Regions from separate parts of the Nonomuraea sp. NPDC005730 genome, predicted to be linked through region 1. Evidence: riboswitches for the same ligand, from Rfam matches in the RefSeq annotation. Region 1 holds a riboswitch; the other holds the start of a gene.
The links. A riboswitch is a leader RNA that binds a small molecule or an ion and turns the genes downstream of it on or off. The one in region 1 is predicted to bind glycine.
Positions count from the first base shown of each region.

Region 2: it holds a riboswitch for glycine, as region 1 does, so the genes downstream of both, gcvT (glycine cleavage system aminomethyltransferase GcvT) here and gcvP (aminomethyl-transferring glycine dehydrogenase) in region 1, are expected to answer to the same signal.

Region 1 is NZ_JBEXYK010000060.1:55,357-64,435, forward strand. It holds gene ABZ444_RS41395 (bifunctional nuclease family protein) at 1-346, shown strand, start outside; gene ABZ444_RS41400 (MerR family transcriptional regulator) at 494-1,114, shown strand; glycine riboswitch at 1,163-1,259, shown strand; gene gcvP (aminomethyl-transferring glycine dehydrogenase) at 1,426-4,251, shown strand; gene ABZ444_RS41410 (hypothetical protein) at 4,379-5,179, shown strand; gene ABZ444_RS41415 (hypothetical protein) at 5,231-5,587, opposite strand; gene ABZ444_RS41420 (alpha/beta family hydrolase) at 5,670-6,305, shown strand; gene ABZ444_RS41425 (DUF5999 family protein) at 6,262-6,459, opposite strand; gene ABZ444_RS41430 (TetR/AcrR family transcriptional regulator C-terminal domain-containing protein) at 6,658-7,218, opposite strand; gene ABZ444_RS41435 (hypothetical protein) at 7,328-7,726, shown strand; gene ABZ444_RS41440 (IS30 family transposase) at 7,799-9,028, opposite strand.
Region 2 is NZ_JBEXYK010000008.1:27,394-36,472, forward strand. It holds gene ABZ444_RS13305 (L-serine ammonia-lyase) at 1-936, opposite strand, end outside; gene gcvH (glycine cleavage system protein GcvH) at 995-1,384, opposite strand; gene gcvT (glycine cleavage system aminomethyltransferase GcvT) at 1,381-2,466, opposite strand; glycine riboswitch at 2,501-2,600, opposite strand; glycine riboswitch at 2,621-2,718, opposite strand; gene ABZ444_RS13320 (M28 family peptidase) at 2,996-4,369, opposite strand; gene ABZ444_RS13325 (M4 family metallopeptidase) at 4,441-6,735, opposite strand; gene ABZ444_RS13330 (gamma-glutamyl-gamma-aminobutyrate hydrolase family protein) at 6,958-7,647, opposite strand; gene ABZ444_RS13335 (3-oxoacyl-ACP reductase) at 7,644-8,408, opposite strand; gene ABZ444_RS13340 (aldehyde dehydrogenase family protein) at 8,417-9,079, opposite strand, start outside.

The DNA of each region.
Region 1 (9,079 bases):
GATCGCCCTGGCGCAGGCCGAGGAGCCGCCGCCCCGGCCGCTCACCCACGACCTGTTCAGGGACGTGCTGAGCGCGCTCGGCGTCGGGCTGCGCGCAGTCAACATCGTGGCCCTGCGTGACGGCATCTTCTTCGCCGACCTGGTGTTCTCCAACGGAGTGGAGGTCAGCGCCCGGCCCTCCGACTCGATCGCCCTGGCGCTGCGCACCGGCGCGCGCATCTTCGCCAGCGAAGAGGTCGTCCAGGAGGCCGGTGTGATCATCCCTGACGACCAGGAGGACGAGGTGGAGAAGTTCAGGGAGTTCCTTGACACGATCACTCCCGAGGACTTCGGCAGGGCGGGGTAGGTATTTCAGTGCATTTACGCTTCACGACGCGCCGAGCCGGATCGTTGACTGAGCATGGTCACGGTCCTACGGTGCAAGTGAAACCCGTGGTCGCCCTTTACGAACCCCCAGATCAGGCCATGGGATGAGAGAAAGCCGGAGGTCCGCGTGGCGGTCAGCAGCGGCGAGGGAAAGACGGCCGGCCAGGAAGATCCGGTGCGGCGCGAGAGCGCGCGGCAGCGTGCCGGAGAGCAGGGCCTGCTCTTCGACGAGCAGCCCGCGACACTGCCCGACGACATCGGTTATCGCGGGCCAACAGCCTGCTCGGCGGCCGGCATCACCTACAGGCAGCTCGACTACTGGGCACGCACGGGCCTGGTCGAGCCCACGATAAGAGCCGCGCACGGCTCGGGCTCGCAGCGGCTCTACAGCTTCCGCGACATCCTGGTGCTCAAGGTCGTCAAGCGGCTGCTCGACACCGGGGTGTCGTTGCAGCAGATCCGCACCGCGGTGCAGCACCTGCGTGACCGCGGGGTCGCCGACCTCGCGCAGATCACGCTCATGAGCGACGGCGTCAGCGTCTACGAGTGCACCTCGGCCGACGAGGTGATCGATCTCCTCCAGGGCGGCCAGGGCGTGTTCGGCATCGCGCTCGGCCGGGTCTGGCGAGAGGTCGAGGGCTCCCTCGCGGAGCTGCCGGGGGAACGGGCGGCGGTCGAGGACACCGTCCCGGCCGACCATCCCGCTGACGAGCTCGCCAAGCGGCGCCGTGCACGCCGCACGGGGTGAGCTGAACCGCTGAACACACCGTAGTAATCTAGGACAGAGTAAGGCTGATGACCCCGTGCGGGAGAGTCCCTGGGCTTCGGTCCTGGGGCGCCGAAGGAGCAACCCTCCCCGGAATCTCTCAGGCATCCCGTACCGCTCGGGTGAGGCAACTCTGGAAAGCAGGTGCGCCCGCCAGGCGCACCTCACCGACGGTGCAAGCCCCACGGTGGGGTGAAGCTCTCAGGTCGCGATGACGTCGCGATGACAGAGGGGGAGATCCGGCACTCGCCCGCGCCCTGGCGCCGGTCTCCAAGCCTCGGGAGGCAACCTCCATGACCGACCTGTCCGCTCCGCCGTTCTCGTCCAGGCACATCGGCCCATCCGAGTCCGAGCAGCAGCGCATGCTCGAGGCCGTGGGCTTCGAGTCCGTCGGCGATCTGGTGGCCGTGGCCGTGCCCGAGGCCATCAGGGTCAAGGACCGGCTCAAGCTGCCGGCCGCCGCGAGCGAGACCGAGGCCATCGCCGAGCTGCGCGAACTGGCCTCCCGCAACCGGGTGCTGACCTCCATGATCGGCCTGGGCTACTACGACACCGTCACGCCCGCCGTCATCCGGCGCAACCTGCTGGAGAACCCGGGCTGGTACACCGCGTACACGCCGTACCAGCCGGAGATCTCGCAGGGCCGTCTGGAGGCGCTGCTGAACTTCCAGACGGTCGTCTCCGACCTGACCGGCCTCGACGTCGCCGGCGCGTCCCTGCTGGACGAGGCCACCGCCGCGGCCGAGGCCATGACGCTGGCCCGCCGGGCCGGCAGGTCCAAGAGCGACGTGTTCGTGATCGACGCCGACACGCTGCCCCAGACCAAGGCCGTGCTGGCCACCCGCGCCGAGCCGCTCGGCATCACGCTGACCGAGCACGACCTCGACGGCGAGCTGCCCGAGTGCTTCGGCGTGCTCGTCCAGTACCCGGGCGCCTCGGGCCGTCTGCGCGACTTCCGCGACGTGGCCGCCAGGGCGCACGAGGCGGGCGCGATCGTCGTGGCCGCCGCCGACCTGCTGGCCCTCACGCTCGTGGCCGCCCCCGGCGAGCTGGGCGCCGACATCGCCATCGGCTCCTCCCAGCGCTTCGGCGTCTCCTTCGGGTTCGGCGGGCCGCACGCGGCCTACATGTCCGTACGCGAGGGCCTGCAGCGGCAGATGCCCGGCCGCCTGGTCGGCGTGTCGGTCGACGTCGACGGCGACCCCGCCTACCGGCTGGCCCTGCAGACCCGCGAGCAGCACATCCGCCGCGAGAAGGCCACCAGCAACATCTGCACCGCCCAAGTCCTGCTGGCCGTGATCGCCGGCATGTACGCCGTCTACCACGGCCCCGAGGGCCTGCGCCGGATCGCGCACCGCGTGCACCGGCACGCCGTCGCGCTGGCCGGCGGCCTGCGCGAGGCCGGCCTGGAGGTCGTGCACGGCGAGTTCTTCGACACCGTGCTCGTCCGCGTGCCCGGCAGGGCCGCCGAGGTGGTGGCCGCCGCCGCCGAGCGGGGCGTCAACCTGTGGCAGGCCGGGGACGACCACGTCTCGATCGCCTGCGACGAGAAGACCGGCGCGGCCGAGCTGGTCAAGGTGTGGGCGGCCTTCGGCGTCGAGCGCGAGGAGGTGGCGCTGGAGGACGACGCGCTGCCGGCCGAGCTGCTGCGCGAGTCGGACTACCTGACCCACCCGGTCTTCCACAGCCACCGCTCCGAGACCGCGATGCTGCGCTACCTGCGCAGGCTCCAGGACAAGGACATCGCGCTCGACCGTTCGATGATCCCGCTCGGCTCGTGCACGATGAAGCTGAACGCGACCACCGAGATGGAGCCGATCACCTGGCCGGAGTTCGCCGGCGTGCACCCGTACGCGCCGGAGGCCCAGACCGAGGGCTACCGGGAGCTCATCGGCACCCTGGAGGGCTGGCTGGCCGAGGTGACCGGCTACGACGCGGTCTCCATCCAGCCGAACGCCGGCTCCCAGGGCGAGTTCGCCGGCCTGCTGGCCATCCGGGCCTACCACCAGGCCAACGGCGACACCGGGCGCGACGTGTGCCTGATCCCGTCCTCGGCCCACGGCACGAACGCGGCCAGCGCCGTCATGGCGGGCATGCGGGTCGTGGTCGTGGCCTGCGACAACGACGGGAACATCGACCTGGCCGACCTCGACGCCAAGATCGCCAAGCACCGCGAGAAGCTCGCCGCGATCATGGTGACGTACCCGTCCACGCACGGCGTGTACGAGGAGTCGATCACCGAGGTCTGCGCCAAGGTGCACGAGGCCGGCGGCCAGGTCTACGTCGACGGCGCCAACCTCAACGCCCTGGTGGGCCTGGCCAAGCCGGGCGAGTTCGGCGCCGACGTGTCCCACCTCAACCTGCACAAGACGTTCTGCATCCCGCACGGCGGCGGCGGCCCCGGCGTCGGCCCGGTCGCGGTCCGCGGCCACCTGGCGGCCTACCTGCCCGGCCACCCGCTGCGCGACGGCAGCCCGGTCGGCCCGGTCTCGGCCGCCCCGTACGGCTCGGCGGGCATCCTGCCGATCTCGTGGGCGTACGTGCGGATGATGGGCTCCGAGGGCCTCACGGCGGCCACCGAGCAGGCCATCCTGTCGGCCAACTACCTGGCCCGGCGGCTGGCCCCGCACTACCCGGTGCTCTACACCGGCCGCGGCGGCCTGGTGGCCCACGAGTGCATCGTGGACCTGCGCCAGATCACCAAGGAGACCGGCGTCACCGTCGACGACGTGGCCAAGCGCCTGATCGACTACGGCTTCCACGCGCCGACCATGTCGTTCCCGGTGGCCGGGACGCTGATGATCGAGCCGACCGAGAGCGAGGACCTGGACGAGCTCGACCGGTTCGTGGACGCCATGATCGCCATCCGCGGCGAGATCGCCAAGGTGGCCTCCGGCGACTACGACAAGACCGACAACCCGCTGCGCAACGCGCCGCACACGGCCGAGTCGGTCACAGCCGACGAGTGGGCCCACCCGTACTCGCGGACCGAGGCGGCCTACCCGGTGGCCTCGCTGCGCGAGGGCAAGTACTGGGTGCCGGTGCGCCGCATCGACCAGGCGTACGGCGACCGCAACCTGGTGTGCTCCTGCCCGCCGCTGGAGGCGTACGAGGACTGATCCGCCGCCGCGGGTCCCCGTCCGGGGGCCCGCGCCGGGCCCGGCCCAGTCCTACACCGTCAAGTGAGCAGACATGATCGCGACGAGCCGTTAGGCTCGGTGCGATCCGTCGCCGGAAGGAGCTCTCTTGACGTTCTCAGAGCTGGAGACCCCACCTCTCGACACCGCCCGCCGCCTGGCCGAGGGCGGCGACCTCGAGGGTGCGGCGGCGATACTGACCGAGCTGGTCGCCGACCACGACAGCCCCGACCGGGCCCAGGCGGCCGTGGGGCTGGCCGTGGTGCTCGACGAGCGCGGCGACACCGAGGCCGCCCGAGCCGCGGCCCGCACCGCGCTGGCCACCGGCCATCCCGAGTACGCCGCCCAGGCCGCCTGCCACCTGGCCCAGGGCTTCGAGCGCGAGGGCCGCGACGACCAGGCCAGGGCCGCCTGGCAGGCCGTGCTCGGCGTCGGCACGCCGGCCTACGTCCCGCTGGCGCACCTCGCGCTGGCCCGGCTGGCCGGCAGCCCGCAGGAGGCCGACAAGGAGCTGCGCTCCGCCCTCGACGCGAGCCTCGACGCCGGCGACGCCGAGGCCGCCGCGCACGCGGCCCGCCAGCTCGCCGAGACGCTGCTGGAGTACGGCGACCCGGGGGAGGCGGCCGGGCTGCTGCTGGACGCGCTGGAGTTCGCCCCGGCGCGGGAGCTGCCGGGGCTGCGGGTGCTGCTCGGCATCGCGCACCTGGAACTGGCCTGCGCGGAGTTCGCCGAGGCCGTCGAGAGCGGGGCCGACCCCCAGACGGGGGCGCTGGCCATCGAGCTGCTGGCGCGCACGCTGCCGCTGCGCGGGCGCACCGAGGACGCCGGCCAGGTGTGGACCTACGGCCTCGAACACGAGGACCAGACCATGGCCGCCGAGGTCCGGCTGCGTTTTCACCGCGACACCTGACCGCCGCGGAGGGGTTCTCCACCGCGCCCCCGGACCGCGGCCGGAGGGGACTCAGCCGCGGCGCATGACGGCCACGGCGGCGGCCACGTTGATGGCGACGATCGCCAGCCACGTGATCGTCAGGCCGACCAGCCCCGAGTTGCCGGCCGCGATGGCGGTCAGCGGGATGCCGAGGCCCATCGAGCCCAGCGCGATGGGGATCATCGCCGCGCCGCTGTTCTGCCGCTGCCTGGGCTTGGCCGGGGCGAGGCCGTGGCCGTCCAGCTCGGCCTGGACGCGGGCGGCGATGGTGGCGTCGAGCCGTTCGACGAAGGACTCGACGAGCGCGGCCTCGTAGTCGGGGCCGAGGTCGCGGCGGGCGTCGAGGGTGGCCTGCAGGTCATCCCGGATGGGGCGCATCTCTGGCATAAGGGTCATCATCCCGGTTGTCCGGCGCGCCGTCATCAGACCTGGGAGCCAACGGCGGATCCTCCCCAGGTACGGTGCTGCCATGGAGATCATGACTCCGAGGGGGCCGGCGCTGGTGCAGGTCGACGAGGCGGCCGAGCCCCGGCTGCTGCTGGTGCTGACCCACGGCTCGGCCGGGGGAGTGGACGCGCCCGATCTGGTGGCCGTCCGCGACGCCGCACTCGGGGTGGGCGCGACCGTGGCCAGGGTGTCGCAGGCGTTCCGGGTCGCGGGGGCGCGGGCGCCGGGCTCGGCCGCCAGGCAGGACGAGGCATGGGAAGTGGTGCTGGGCGAGCTGCGCGCCGGATGGCCGGGGTTGCCGCTGGTGCAGGGCGGCCGGAGCAACGGCGCCCGGGTGGCCTGCCGTACGGCCTCGGCGGTGGGCGCGGCGGCGGTGGTGGCGCTGGCCTTCCCGCTGCACCCGCCCGGCAAGCCGGAGCGGTCCAGGGCCGAGGAGCTGCGCGGGGCCGGGGTGGACGTGCTGGTGGTCAATGGGGACCGGGATCCGTTCGGAGTGCCGGATCCCGCGGACTGCGCCCGGCTGGTGGTGCTGCCGGGCGAGGGCCACGACCTGAAGCGGGACCCCGCCCGGGTGGGCGAGGTCGTGGCCCGGTGGATCGGCGGTTACGCCGCCGTCAGGCGGCGCCCACCAGGGGGTCGGGCCGGTGCGGCGCGATGACGGTGCCGCTGGGCAGGAGCTCCCCGGTGTCCTCGAACAGGACGACGCCGTTGCAGAGAAGGCTCCACCCCTGCTCGGGGTGGCATGCGAGGGTGCGTGCTGCCTCGCGGTCCGGCGCCTCGGCAGACGGACAGGCCGGGTCGTGCGGGCACATCGGCGTGCCTCCGATATCTCGTGGGTGCTCCCGGGAGAGGGACGGGAGCGGCTCGGGTTTGTTGTTCTGGCAAGTGTGCGACGTATGTCACACGGTCCGACATAGCCCGTTCGGACTGTTACAGGAGGATCCCCCGGTCGTGTGACCTTCGACACAGCGTGCCTTATGCAGGATAACGGGCCAAGCGCGACACGCGCACTACGTTTGCAACCCCTTGAGCAAAGCGTCGAGCCCTCTTTCGAAGTCCACATCTGCCCTTTCGTCCCGCCTGACCCATTCATCGACTTCTGGGTCAGCCCATCCTGATTGCTGGACTTCGACCGCCACGCTGCCGAACACGAACGCCCGCAGCGCGCGCACGGCCTCCGGGGCGTCGCTCAGGCCGCCTTCGGCGAGTTGCTCGGTCTGCTCCCTGATGGCGACGGCGGTGGCGCCCTTGGGCGGCTTGGTCAGGGCCAGCGCGAGCACGCCCGGATGCTCGCGCAGCAGCTCCCGACCCGCCCGGCACCACGCCCTGGCCGTCTCCTGCCAGGTGGCCGCCTGCTCCACGTGCACGGACGTGACGTGCTCGGCCAGCGCGTCCATCAGCGCCTCCTTGCCGCGCGGCAGGTGGTGGTAGATGGCCATGGCCTCCACCTCCAGGGCGTCGCCCAGCCGGCGCATGGTGAGCCGGCGCAGCCCCTGGCTGTCGGCGATGTGGAGTGCGGCCTCGATGATGCGCTCGCGGGAGAGTGGGACGGGAGGTCTCTTTGCGGGCATGGTGATCATCTTACTGGGCGGCCCCGTCCGTCGCCCGGTGTTCTGAGGCGGTGTCGGACGGCGTACCCTTGTGGGTTGAACAGCAAAGACTGCGTGAAGGGCAGGGTCGATGGCGTTTTTCCGTCCGCGGGTGAGCCGGGAGGCCGAGGTTCGCTACCACGCGGACCAGGAGATCTCCAAGGGCTTCCCGCAGCTGCTTGACAAGGCCAGGCAGGCCGAGCAGATCGTGCGCGACCTGCGTGCCGCCGCGGCCGACGAGATCGAGCTGCTGGCGGCGGGCCGGGCGTTCGACGTCGCGCTGACCGAGGCGCTGCGGGCCGCCGAGGCCGGGCAGCGGGCCACGTTCGGCGTGCGTTCGTACGACAACCGCATCGCGCGCCGCAAGGCCAGGGCCACCCCCCGCGGGGCCATGTGGACGGCCGAGGTCGACCGGCTGCGCACGCTGCGCGAGGAGAACCGGATGTGGGGCATCCCGCGGGTGCCCCGGCCGGTGCCCGCCACCCTCTGAACCGTCTGACCGAAGGCACACGAGAGCCCCGGCGCCGTGGGTGAATTTTAGGGGTCGTCGCAACACGCATGATCAATTAGCGGCTGCGAGCAGCATAGCGAGACGCTCGGCTGGGGTTTCCCAGTCGAGCGTCTTTCGTGGTCTGGAGTTCAATTCAGCGGCGACGGCGTCGAGCTGGTCGCGGGTGTGGACCGACAGGTCCGTGCTCTTGGGGAAGTACTGGCGCAGCAGGCCGTTGGTGTTTTCGTTGGAGCCGCGCTGCCAGGGGCTGGCCGGGTCGCAGAAGTAGACGGGCATGTTGGCGGCGATGGAGAACTCGTGGTGGCGGCCCATTTCGCTGCCCTGGTCCCAGGTCAGGGAGCGCTTGAGATGGGCGGGCAGCGTGGCCATGGTCTCCACTAGGGCGTCGCGCATACGCTCTGCGGTGCGGTCGACCGGCAGGTGGACGAGCATGACGTAGCGCGTGGTGCGCTCGACCAGCGTGCCGATCGCCGACAACTGGTTCTTGCCAATGATCAAGTCGCCTTCCCAGTGGCCCGGCACAGCGCGGTCGTCGGCCTCGGCAGGCCGCTCGCTGAGCATCACCATGGGCGTGCTGTAGCGGGGCTGGCGCTGCTGGGCCAGCCGGCGCGGCTTGCGCATGGTGCGGCCGGTGCGAAGGGCTCGGGTCAGCTCGCGGCGCAGCTCGCCGCGGCCTTGGACGTAGAGAGCCCGGTAGATGGTCTCGTGGCACACGTGCATCTCCGCCCGCTCGGGATAGGTCCGGCGCAGGCTCCGGACGATCTGCTCCGGGCTCCAGCGCTTGTGCAGGCGGTCTTGAATGTAGGCCTGTAAGTGCGGGTTCTGCCCGATCTTGCCGGGCTTGGGACGTGGCCGGCGCTCGTTGGCTCGGGCCTGGGCCGCATGTGGCCGGTACTGGCCGTTGGTGGGGTGCCGGTTGCGGCGGATCTCCCGGCTGATGGTCGAGGGCGCACGGCCCAGCTCACGCGCGATCTCTCGGATCGACGCCTTCTCCCGCAGCCTGTCAGCGATGTGGATCCGCTCGTCTTCCCGCAGGTAGCGGGACGGGCCAGAAGGGGGCTCCGCCGATCGATTGACCGGCGGAGCCCCCTTCTTGTTCGACTTGTTCGGTCTCCAGCCGTTGCGCCACCGCTTGCCGGTCCGGTAGTTGATCCCGACGAGCCGACACGCTTCCTGACTGCTAAGACCTTGATCCATAAGGCGGAAGTATTCCTCCCGCTCACGGGTCAACTTCGTCCGGCCCTGCGGCGCTCGGCTCTTGCGGATCTCGAACGCTTCCATCGCACTCCCCAGGCTGGGGTGTTGCGATGATCCCTAGAACGGAAGGAAGGG
Region 2 (9,079 bases), on a different contig from region 1:
GTCGGCGCGCGGGACGAACCTGGTGTAGTACGTCAGCACGGCCGGGATGATGCCCGCGGCGCCGTTGGTGGGGGCGGTGACGATGCGGCCGCCGGCGGCGTTCTCCTCGTTGACGGCCAGGGCGAACAGCGCCACCCAGTCCATCGCCTGCAGCGGGTCCTTCTCGGCAGACTCGGCCTGCAGCCGCCGGTGGAGCTGGTTGGCCCGGCGCTTGACCTTCAGCCCGCCGGGCAGCACGCCCTCCTTGGAGATGCCGCGCCGCACGCACTCCGACATCACGCGCCACAGGTTGAGGATGCCCGCGCGGATCTCCTCCTCGGTGCGCCCGAACGCCTTCTCGTTCTCCAGCATCAGGGCGGAGATCGACAGGCCGGTGTTCGAGCAGTGCTTGAGCAGCTCATCGCCCGAGGCGAACGGGTAGGGCAGGACGGTGTCGTCGGGCTTGATCCGGTCGGCGCCGGTGGCCTTCTCGTCCACGACGAAGCCGCCGCCGACGGAGAAGTAGACCTTCTCGCGCACGGTCTCGCCCTGCTCGTCACGGGCGGTGAAGCGCATGCCGTTGGGGTGCTCGGGCAGGGAGATCTTGCGTTCGAAGACGAGGTCCTGGCCCACGACGAAGGGGATCTCGTGCTCGCCGTAGAGGTTGACCGTGCCCGAGGCGCGCATCTCGGCCAGGCGGGCGTCGACGGAGTCGACGTCGACCAGCTCCGGCTTCTCACCGGACAGGCCGAGCAGCACCGCCTTGTCGCTGCCGTGGCCCTTGCCGGTCAGGCCGAGCGAGCCGTACAGGATGACCTCGACGCGGGCCACGCGGGGGAGCAGGCCGTCGTCGTGCAGCCCGCGGGCGAACTTGTGCGCGGCGGCCATCGGGCCGCCGGTGTGGGAGCTGGACGGTCCGATGCCGATCTTGAAGAGGTCGAAGACGCTGATCGCCATTGATGGCGCCCTTCAGTTCAGGAAGTGCCGGGGCCCGCCGCGGGCCCCGGCGTTGGTGTCAGGACTCGCCTGAGGTGAGCGCCGTGTACTCCTCGGCGGACAGCAGGTCCTCCGCGTCGCCCTCCATGCGGACACGGAACATCCAGCCGTCGCCGTACGGGTCGCTGTTGGCCAGCGACGGGTCGTCGGACACGGCCGCGTTCACCTCGACGATCTCGCCGCCGACGGGCGCGTAGATCTCGCTCACCGACTTGGTGGACTCCACCTCGCCGACCGAGTCACCCGCCTCGACGGTCGAACCGACCTCGGGGAGCTGCACGAAGACGACGTCACCAAGAGCCTCGGCGGCGAAGGCCGTGATGCCGACGGTCACGGTGATGCCGTCGTCCACGCCCGACACCCACTCGTGCTCCTTGGTGTAGTTCAGGTCGTCAGGGATGTTGCTCACTTGTTCCTCCTGTAGAAGGGCAGCTCGACCAGGTCCATAGGTTCATGGCTGCCCCGGATGTCCACGGCCAGACCTGTGTCGGCTCCGGCGTCCACGTAGGCCATCGCGATGGGCTTGCCCAGGGTCTGGGAGGGCGCACCGCTGGTGACCTCGCCGACGACGGCGCCGTCGCGGGTGACCGGGTAGCCGTGACGCGGCACCCGGCGGCCCTGGGCGACCAGGCCGACGAGGCGGCGGCGGGGCTGGTCGTCCTTGACCGCCTCCAGTGCCGCCCTGCCGACGAAGTCACCGGGCTTGTCGAATTTCACCACTCTGCCCAGCCCCGCGTCGAACGGGGTCAGGTCGGAGCTCAGCTCGTTGCCGTAGAGCGGCATGCCGGCCTCCAGCCTGAGGGTGTCGCGGCTGGACAGACCGGCGGCCCTGAGCCCGTGCGGCTCGCCCGCCGCCTCCAGGGCGCGCCAGAGCGGCACGGCGTCCTGGTTGGCGACGAACAGCTCGAAGCCGTCCTCGCCGGTGTAGCCGGTGCGGGCGATGAGCGCCTGGCGGCCGTCGACCACGCCGGGCAGGCCCGCGTAGTACTTGAGGCCGCCGAGGTCGGCGTCGGTGAGCGTGGCCAGGATCTCCTGGGCCTTCGGGCCCTGGATCGCGATGAGGGCGTACTGCTGGGAGCGGTCATCGACCGCCGTGTCATACGACTTAGTACGATTTTTCAGCTCATCCGCGACCTTGTCGGAGTTCGAGGCGTTGGCCACCACCATGAACTCCTCGTCCGCCAGCCGGTAGACGATGAGGTCGTCGAGCACCCCGCCGCGCTCGTCCACGATCATCGTGTACCTGGCCCGGCCGGGCGCGAGCGCCGACAGGTGGCCGACCAGGGCGTAGTCGAGGGCCTCTGCGGCCTGCGGACCGGTCAGGAAGATCTCGCCCATGTGCGAGAGGTCGAACAGCCCGGCCGCCTCGCGGACGGCTTTGTGCTCCGCCGACTCGCTGCCGTACCGGAGCGGCATGAGCCATCCGGCGAAGTCGGTCAGCGTGGCGCCTAGGGCCTCGTGGACGTCTCGTAGCGGCGTAGGTCGGGACATTTGTCGCACCTCAGGACAGGATTGGATGCCAGCATCCTCCCCCTCTGTCATGGATGCCTGAGAGCTTCGCCCGAGTTTTACCGGACTTTCACCTTCGGCGAGGCCCCGAGGGCCTGCTTTCCAGAGGTCACCTCCCCGTAAGAACGCCTTACAGGGCTGCCGCGCGGTCCTTTGCCTTGAGAGGTTCGCGGGGAGGGCTTGCTCCTTCAGGGACCCTGACCGGCTGTCAGGGTGCTCTCCCGCACGGTTTCGCCGGTGATGTCCGTCAGCCTAGTGCCGTCATGGGGGTGTTGTCGCGCTTCGCCCCCTGCCATCCGCAGCATCCGCGACATCCCGCACGCAGCGAAAAGCGGCCGCGGCCCCGGAGAGGCGGGGTCGCGGCCGCGTTGGTGGCCGCGCGCGAGCCGGTCATGGCAGGTCAGCTCGCACGCGGCAGCTCGGGGGCGGGCCGGTGGCGACCGGCCCGCGCGAGGATCAGGCCCTATGAATCAGGCCCCATGGATCAGGCCCTATAGGTCAGGCCCGAGGATCAGGCCCGCGCCCAGAGGGCGGGCACGTTCGGCGGCTCCCAGCCCGGCAGGCTGGTGTGCGCCTGGAGGCAGCGGTAGCTGACCCCCTGATAGGTGACGACGTCTCCGGCCGTGTACGACTTGTAGGCCGTCCAGGTGGTGCCCTGGCCGTCCCCTCCGACGGTCAGGGTGAAGGACGCGGAGTGGTCCGCCGTCGCCCCGTCGCCGTTGATCCCTATGGTGTACGTCCCCGCCGCGACGCCGCTGGTGGTGGCGATCGTGACGGTGGACGACTGACCCGCCTGCACAGTGGACGGGCTGAAGGAGACGGTGACCCCGCTCGGCACGTTCCCGGCGGAGAGCGCGATGCTCTGCGCCTGGCCGGACGTGACCTGGGTACTGACCGCCGCGGTAGCCGACTGACCGGCCTGGACCGATGCCGACGACGGGGCCACCGAGATCGAGTAGTCGTTCTCCGTGGGCGTGCTGGTGCCCACGGCGAGCTTCCATATGGCGTACGCGATGGCGTCGGAGTTGCGGTCGAGCGCCGTGGTGTTGACGGCGCTCGGGTAGCTGTCGCAGGCGCTGTGGTAGCAGCGGTCGAACGGCTGCCCGGCCGAGCCGCCCCACCTGGCGGCCTGGGCCGAGCTCTTGACCGCCCCGGCCCCCGTGGCCAGGCCGCCGACCCGGACGCCCGCGCTCTTGAACGAGGCGTGGTCGCTGCGGCCGTCGCCCTCCCTGTCACCCTCGGTCTGCAGGCCGATGGTGGCAAAGTAGTCGTTGAAGGTGCGCTGGATCGCCGCGTCGTCGTCGTAGACGAAGTAGCCGGCGTTGGTCGAGGCGATCATGTCGAAGTTCAGGTACACCTCGACGCCGCTCGCGCCGCCGTTCTGCACGTAGTACCTGGACCCGACCATGCCCGCCTCTTCGGCGCCCCACCAGCCGAACCGCACGTGCTTGGTGAGGGTGGGCCTGCGGGCGGCCAGGGTGAGGGCGTTCTCCAGGAGCGCGGCCGAGCCGGAACCGTTGTCGTTGATCCCGGGGCCGGCCGCGACGCTGTCGAGGTGGGCGCCGAGCATCACGGTCTGGTTGGCGGGGCCGCCCGGCCAGTCGGCGATCAGGTTGCTGCCGCCGCTGAAGCTCTGCACGCGGGTGGTGAAGCCGGCCGCGTCGAGCTTGCCCTTGATGTAGTTCATCGAGGCGGTGAAGCCCGGCCTGCCCGAGGCGCGGTTGCCGCCGTTGCTCGTGGCGATGGACTGCAACTGGCTCAGATGCGCCGTCACGTTCGCGACGGGGATGTCGGGCGCGGGGTCGGCGGCGGCGCCGGCCGGTCCGGCCGGCGTGGTGAGGGTCAGGGCCAACGCGGCGGTGGCCGCGGCGCCCAGCCTGAGCATGGCGTTCACGATCTGTGGCTCCTCAAGGGGGTTGGGCGGCCACCCCGGCGTGGCCGCCCAGGTATTGCGACTTAGACCGGCTGCCAGAGGGCAGGGGTGTTGGGCGGCTCCCAGCCCGGCAGGCTCGTGTGAGACTGCAGGCAGCGGTAGCTGGTGCCCTGGTAGGTGACGGTCTGTCCGGCCGTGTAGGCCGTGTACGTCTGCCACGTGGTGCCCTGGCCGCCGCCCACCGTCAGGCTGAAGGAGGCCGAGTGGTCGGCGCTCGCGCCGTCGGCGTTCAGGCTGATCGTGTACGTGCTGGGCGTCACGCCGCTCGTGGTCGCGAACGTCACCGTGGACGACTGCCCGGCGGTGATCGTGGACGGGCTGAAGCTGACCGTCACGCCCGCGGGCACGTTGCTCGCCGACAGCGCGATGCTCTGCGCCTGACCGGCGGTGACCTGCGTGCTGACCGTGGCGGTGGCCGACTGACCGGCCTGCACCGAGGCCGACGACGGGGTCACGCCGAAGGAGTAGTCGTTCGGCGAGCTCTGCCCGATCTGCAGGTTGTAGGTGGCCTGCCGGTCGACGTCGGCGCCGTCGGCCGTGATCGCGATCGAGTGGTTGCCCTGCGGGCTGCTCGCCGAGGTGGTGATCGTCAGCGTGGAGCTCTGCCCCGCGGTGATGGTGGCCGGGCTGAACGAGGCGGTCACGCCGGTCGGCAGGGTGCCGGCCCGCAGGGTGATCGACTGCGCCGAGCCGCCGGTCACGGTGGTGCTGACCGTGGTCGTGGTGCTCTGACCCGGAGTGACGCTGCCGGAGGCGGGGTTCAGGTTGACCGAGAAGTCGTTGCTGCCCTGGGTGCAGCTCGGCTCGCCGGACTGGGCCCGTACGCTGACGCCGTCCCAGGCGTTCTTGACCACGTTGAACTCGGTGCAGCTGCCCGGGTACAGGGTCTTGGCGGCCTGGAGGGTGGCGACCCTGGCCTTGGCGTGCGTCCACGGCTGGGTCTTCGTGTTCAGCGCGGACATGAACACCTCACCGGCCTTGCGGATGCCGATGCCGGTGATCGCGGCGCCGTTGTCGCAGCGGCTGCTCGCGGGCTTGCCCGAGGGGTTGGTGCCCTCGGCCACGAGGTAGAACCAGTGGTTCTGCGGGCCGGCCGCCGCGTGCACCTCGGTGTTCGGGATGGAGGCGCTGTAGCAGCTCGGGTGGCTGAGGGCCGACGGGTTGTACATGTTGCGGATCGGCCCGGCCCCGGAGAGGTTGACCTCCTCGCCGACCAGGTAGTCCGGCGGGTCGTTCGGGTTGTTGGCGTACGCCTCGGTGAGCGCGCCGAAGATGTCGCCGGTGGACTCGTTCATGCCGCCGGCCTCGTTGCCGCTGCCCGAGCCGCCGCTGGTGAACTGGAAGATGCCGTGGCCGAACTCGTGGCCGACCACGTCCATCGACGTGAGCTGCTGGGAGTTGGCGGAGTTGTGGCCGAAGGAGCCGTACTGGCCGTTCCAGTAGGCGTTGACGTCGGCCAGGCCGACGCGGGCCGGGTAGCCGCCGCCCTGGCCGTTGATGCCGCTGCGGCCGAGCCAGGCGCTCAGCATGTCCCATTCCCGCTGCGCGGCGTAGAGCGCGTCGACGCAGGCGGTCTCCAGGTTCGTGCCCGAGCCGTTGCCCCAGGTGTCGGTGGTCTTCGTGTACGGCGAGCCGTTCTGGCCGCCGCACGCGACACCGCTCCTGCGGGGGTCGCGCATCGTGTACGAGGGGCTGGTGTCGATGGTGACGGTGCCGACGTAGTAGCTGTTGCCGGTGCCGTCGCGCACCTCGTCCCACTCGTCGATGACCTTGCCGGTGAGGGCGTCCACGTAGACATGGAGCTTGGTCTCGTGACCGGTGGCGTTGGCGCCGGTGACCAGGACCTCGTAGGCCAGCCGCGGGGTCTTCGTGGCGGCGTGCACGGACAGCACGGGCGTGGCGACGGTCTCGACCCTGGCCACCTTGGCCCTGGCCGTCACGGCGGCCTGGGCCGCGGTCACCTTCGCCTTCGTGCCGATCCCGATCTTCGTGCGCTGCCCGGTGGCGACCGTGTCGACCACCGCGCCGGAGGCGTCCGTGGCGACGACCACGTCGCCGCCGTAGACGGGCAGGCCCGCGTGGTTACGGGCGTAGGTCAGGTACTGCAGGCCGCGGACGCCTTCGACGGTCGACGTCAGCGTGAACGTGTCCTGCTCGGATGCCAGCAATGCCGCCGAGTCGGCCAGGATCGCGTTGTGTGCGGTGGCGATCGCGTTCCTGCGCTCGTCGGGGCTGGGAGGATCGGCCACCTGCGACGCTTGGGCTGTGGCGCTCGTGGCGCCCACCAGCGAGCTGGTGGTCAGGGCTAGCGCGAGCATTGCGGCAGCCCCCAACCTGAGTTTGGGGTTCACTCTCTGGCTCCTCAGGGGGGTGTGGAGTGGAAGAGCCCCGGCCGGCTGGGGATGAACACAGGGTGACACCGGGATGGCGCGACCCGGTACCCAACAAGTTTCCTATAACGTGGTGGTATGGCCCTTTGAGCTGGGATTTCGCGCGATTTTAGGGCGCAGAAAAGGTAAAGAAGCTTTCCAGTAACGGTCTCAGCAGGCCGCCGTGAACGCCTCGAAGAGCGCCGGTCCGTCGCCCGCCTCCGGGTGCCACTGGACCGCCACCGCGAACCCGCCGGAGTCGAGCTCCACCGCCTCGATCGTCCCGTCGCCTGCCGTGGCGGTGACCGTGAGGCCGGGGGCGAGCCGGTCGACGGCCTGGTGGTGGTAGTGCGGGACCGCCACCGGTTGCGTGCCGAGCGCCTTGGCCAGGCGGCTGCCGGGGACGGGCGTGACCGGCAGGTGGCCGAACTCGCCGGGCGCGGGGGAGTGGCCGGTGTGCCCGGTCACATCGGGCAGGTGCTGGTGCAGGGTGCCGCCGAGCAGCACGTTGAGCACCTGGAGCCCTCGGCAGATGCCCAGGAACGGCAGCCCGGCCGCCAGGGCCGCCGCCAGCAGGGCGAACTCGGCCTCGTCCCGGAACTCCCGGACGTAACCGGTGCGCTCGTGCGCCGCCCGGCCGTACCTGGCCGGGTCGACGTCGCCGCCGCCGGCCAGGACGAGACCGTCGAGCCGCCCCACGACCTGGGCGGGATCGCCGGCCGGCGGCAGCAGCACGGGCTGCCCGCCGGCCTGGACGATCTTCTCGACGTACATGTACGGCAGCAGCGCGACGGGCAGGTCCCACACGGTGAACCGGGCGGGCTCGACGTACGTCGTGACGCCGATGACCGGACGGGTCACAGCGGCGTCACGTACGCGCCGGAGATGCCGCCGTCCACCAGGAACTCGGCCCCCGTGATGAAGGAGGCGTCGTCGCTGGCCAGGAACGCCACGGCGGCGGCGATCTCCGACGCCTCGGCGAAGCGGCCCACCGGGATGTGCACCAGGCGCCGCTGGGCCCGCTCGGGGTCCTTGGCGAACAGCTCCTGCAGCAGCGGCGTGTTCACCGGCCCCGGGCACAGCGCGTTGACCCGGATGCCCTCGCGGGCGAACTGCACGCCCAGCTCGCGCGACATCGCCAGCACGCCGCCCTTGGAGGCCGTGTACGAGATCTGCGACGTGGCCGACCCCATCACCGCCACGAACGACGCGGTGTTGATGATCGACCCCTTGCCCTGCCGCCGCATGTACGGGATGGCGTGCTTGCAGCACAGGTACACGCTGGTCAGGTTCACCTCCTGGACGCGGCGCCAGGCGTCGAGGCCGGTCTCCAGGATCGAGTCGTCGTCGGGCGGCGAGATGCCGGCGTTGTTGAAGGCGATGTCCACGCCGCCGTAGGTCTCGTGGGCCGTGGCGAACATCCGGACGACGTCGTCCTCGCTGGTCACGTCGGCCTTGACGAAGAGGCCGCCGACCTCGCCCGCGGCCTTGGCCCCGGCGTCCTCGTCGATGTCGACGCAGACGACCTTCGCGCCCTCCTGCGCGAACCTGCGCGCCGTGGCCAGCCCGATGCCGCTGCCCGCGCCCGTGATCACGGCCACCCGGTCCTGCAATCGCTGCACTGTTGTCCCTACTCCCAGGATATGAAGACGTTCTTGGTCTCGGTGAAGGCAGTCAGGGCGTCGGGGCCGAGCTCCCGGCCGAGGCCGGACTGCTTGAAGCCGCCGAACGGGGTCCAGTGGCGCACCGAGGAGTGCGAGTTCACCGACAGGGCGCCCGACTCCACCGCGCGGGCCACCCGCAGCGCCCGCCCGACGTCGCGCGTCCAGATGGACCCGCTCAGCCCGTACGGGGTGTCGTTGGCGATGCGCACGGCCTCGGCCTCGTCGGTGAACGGCACCACCGACACGACCGGGCCGAAGATCTCCTCGGTGAAGGCGCGGTCGGTGACCTTCGAGGTGAGCACGGTTGGCGGGAACCAGTAGCCCTTGCCCTGGGGGCAGTCGCCCTGGAGGTAGGGCGTGCCCTCGACGAAGCCGCGGACGCGTTCCAGGTGCTCGGCGCTGATCAGCGGGCCCATCTCGGTGGACTCGTCGAGCGGGTCGCCGACCTTGACGCCGCGCACCGCCGCCGACAGGCGCTCCAGGAACTCGTCGTACACCTCGGCCTGGACGAGGATGCGCGAGCGGGCACAGCAGTCCTGGCCGGAGTTGTCGAAGACCGCATAAGGGGCGGTTTTTGCCGCTTTTTCGAGATCCGAGTCGGCGAAGACGATGTTCGCGGACTTGCCGCC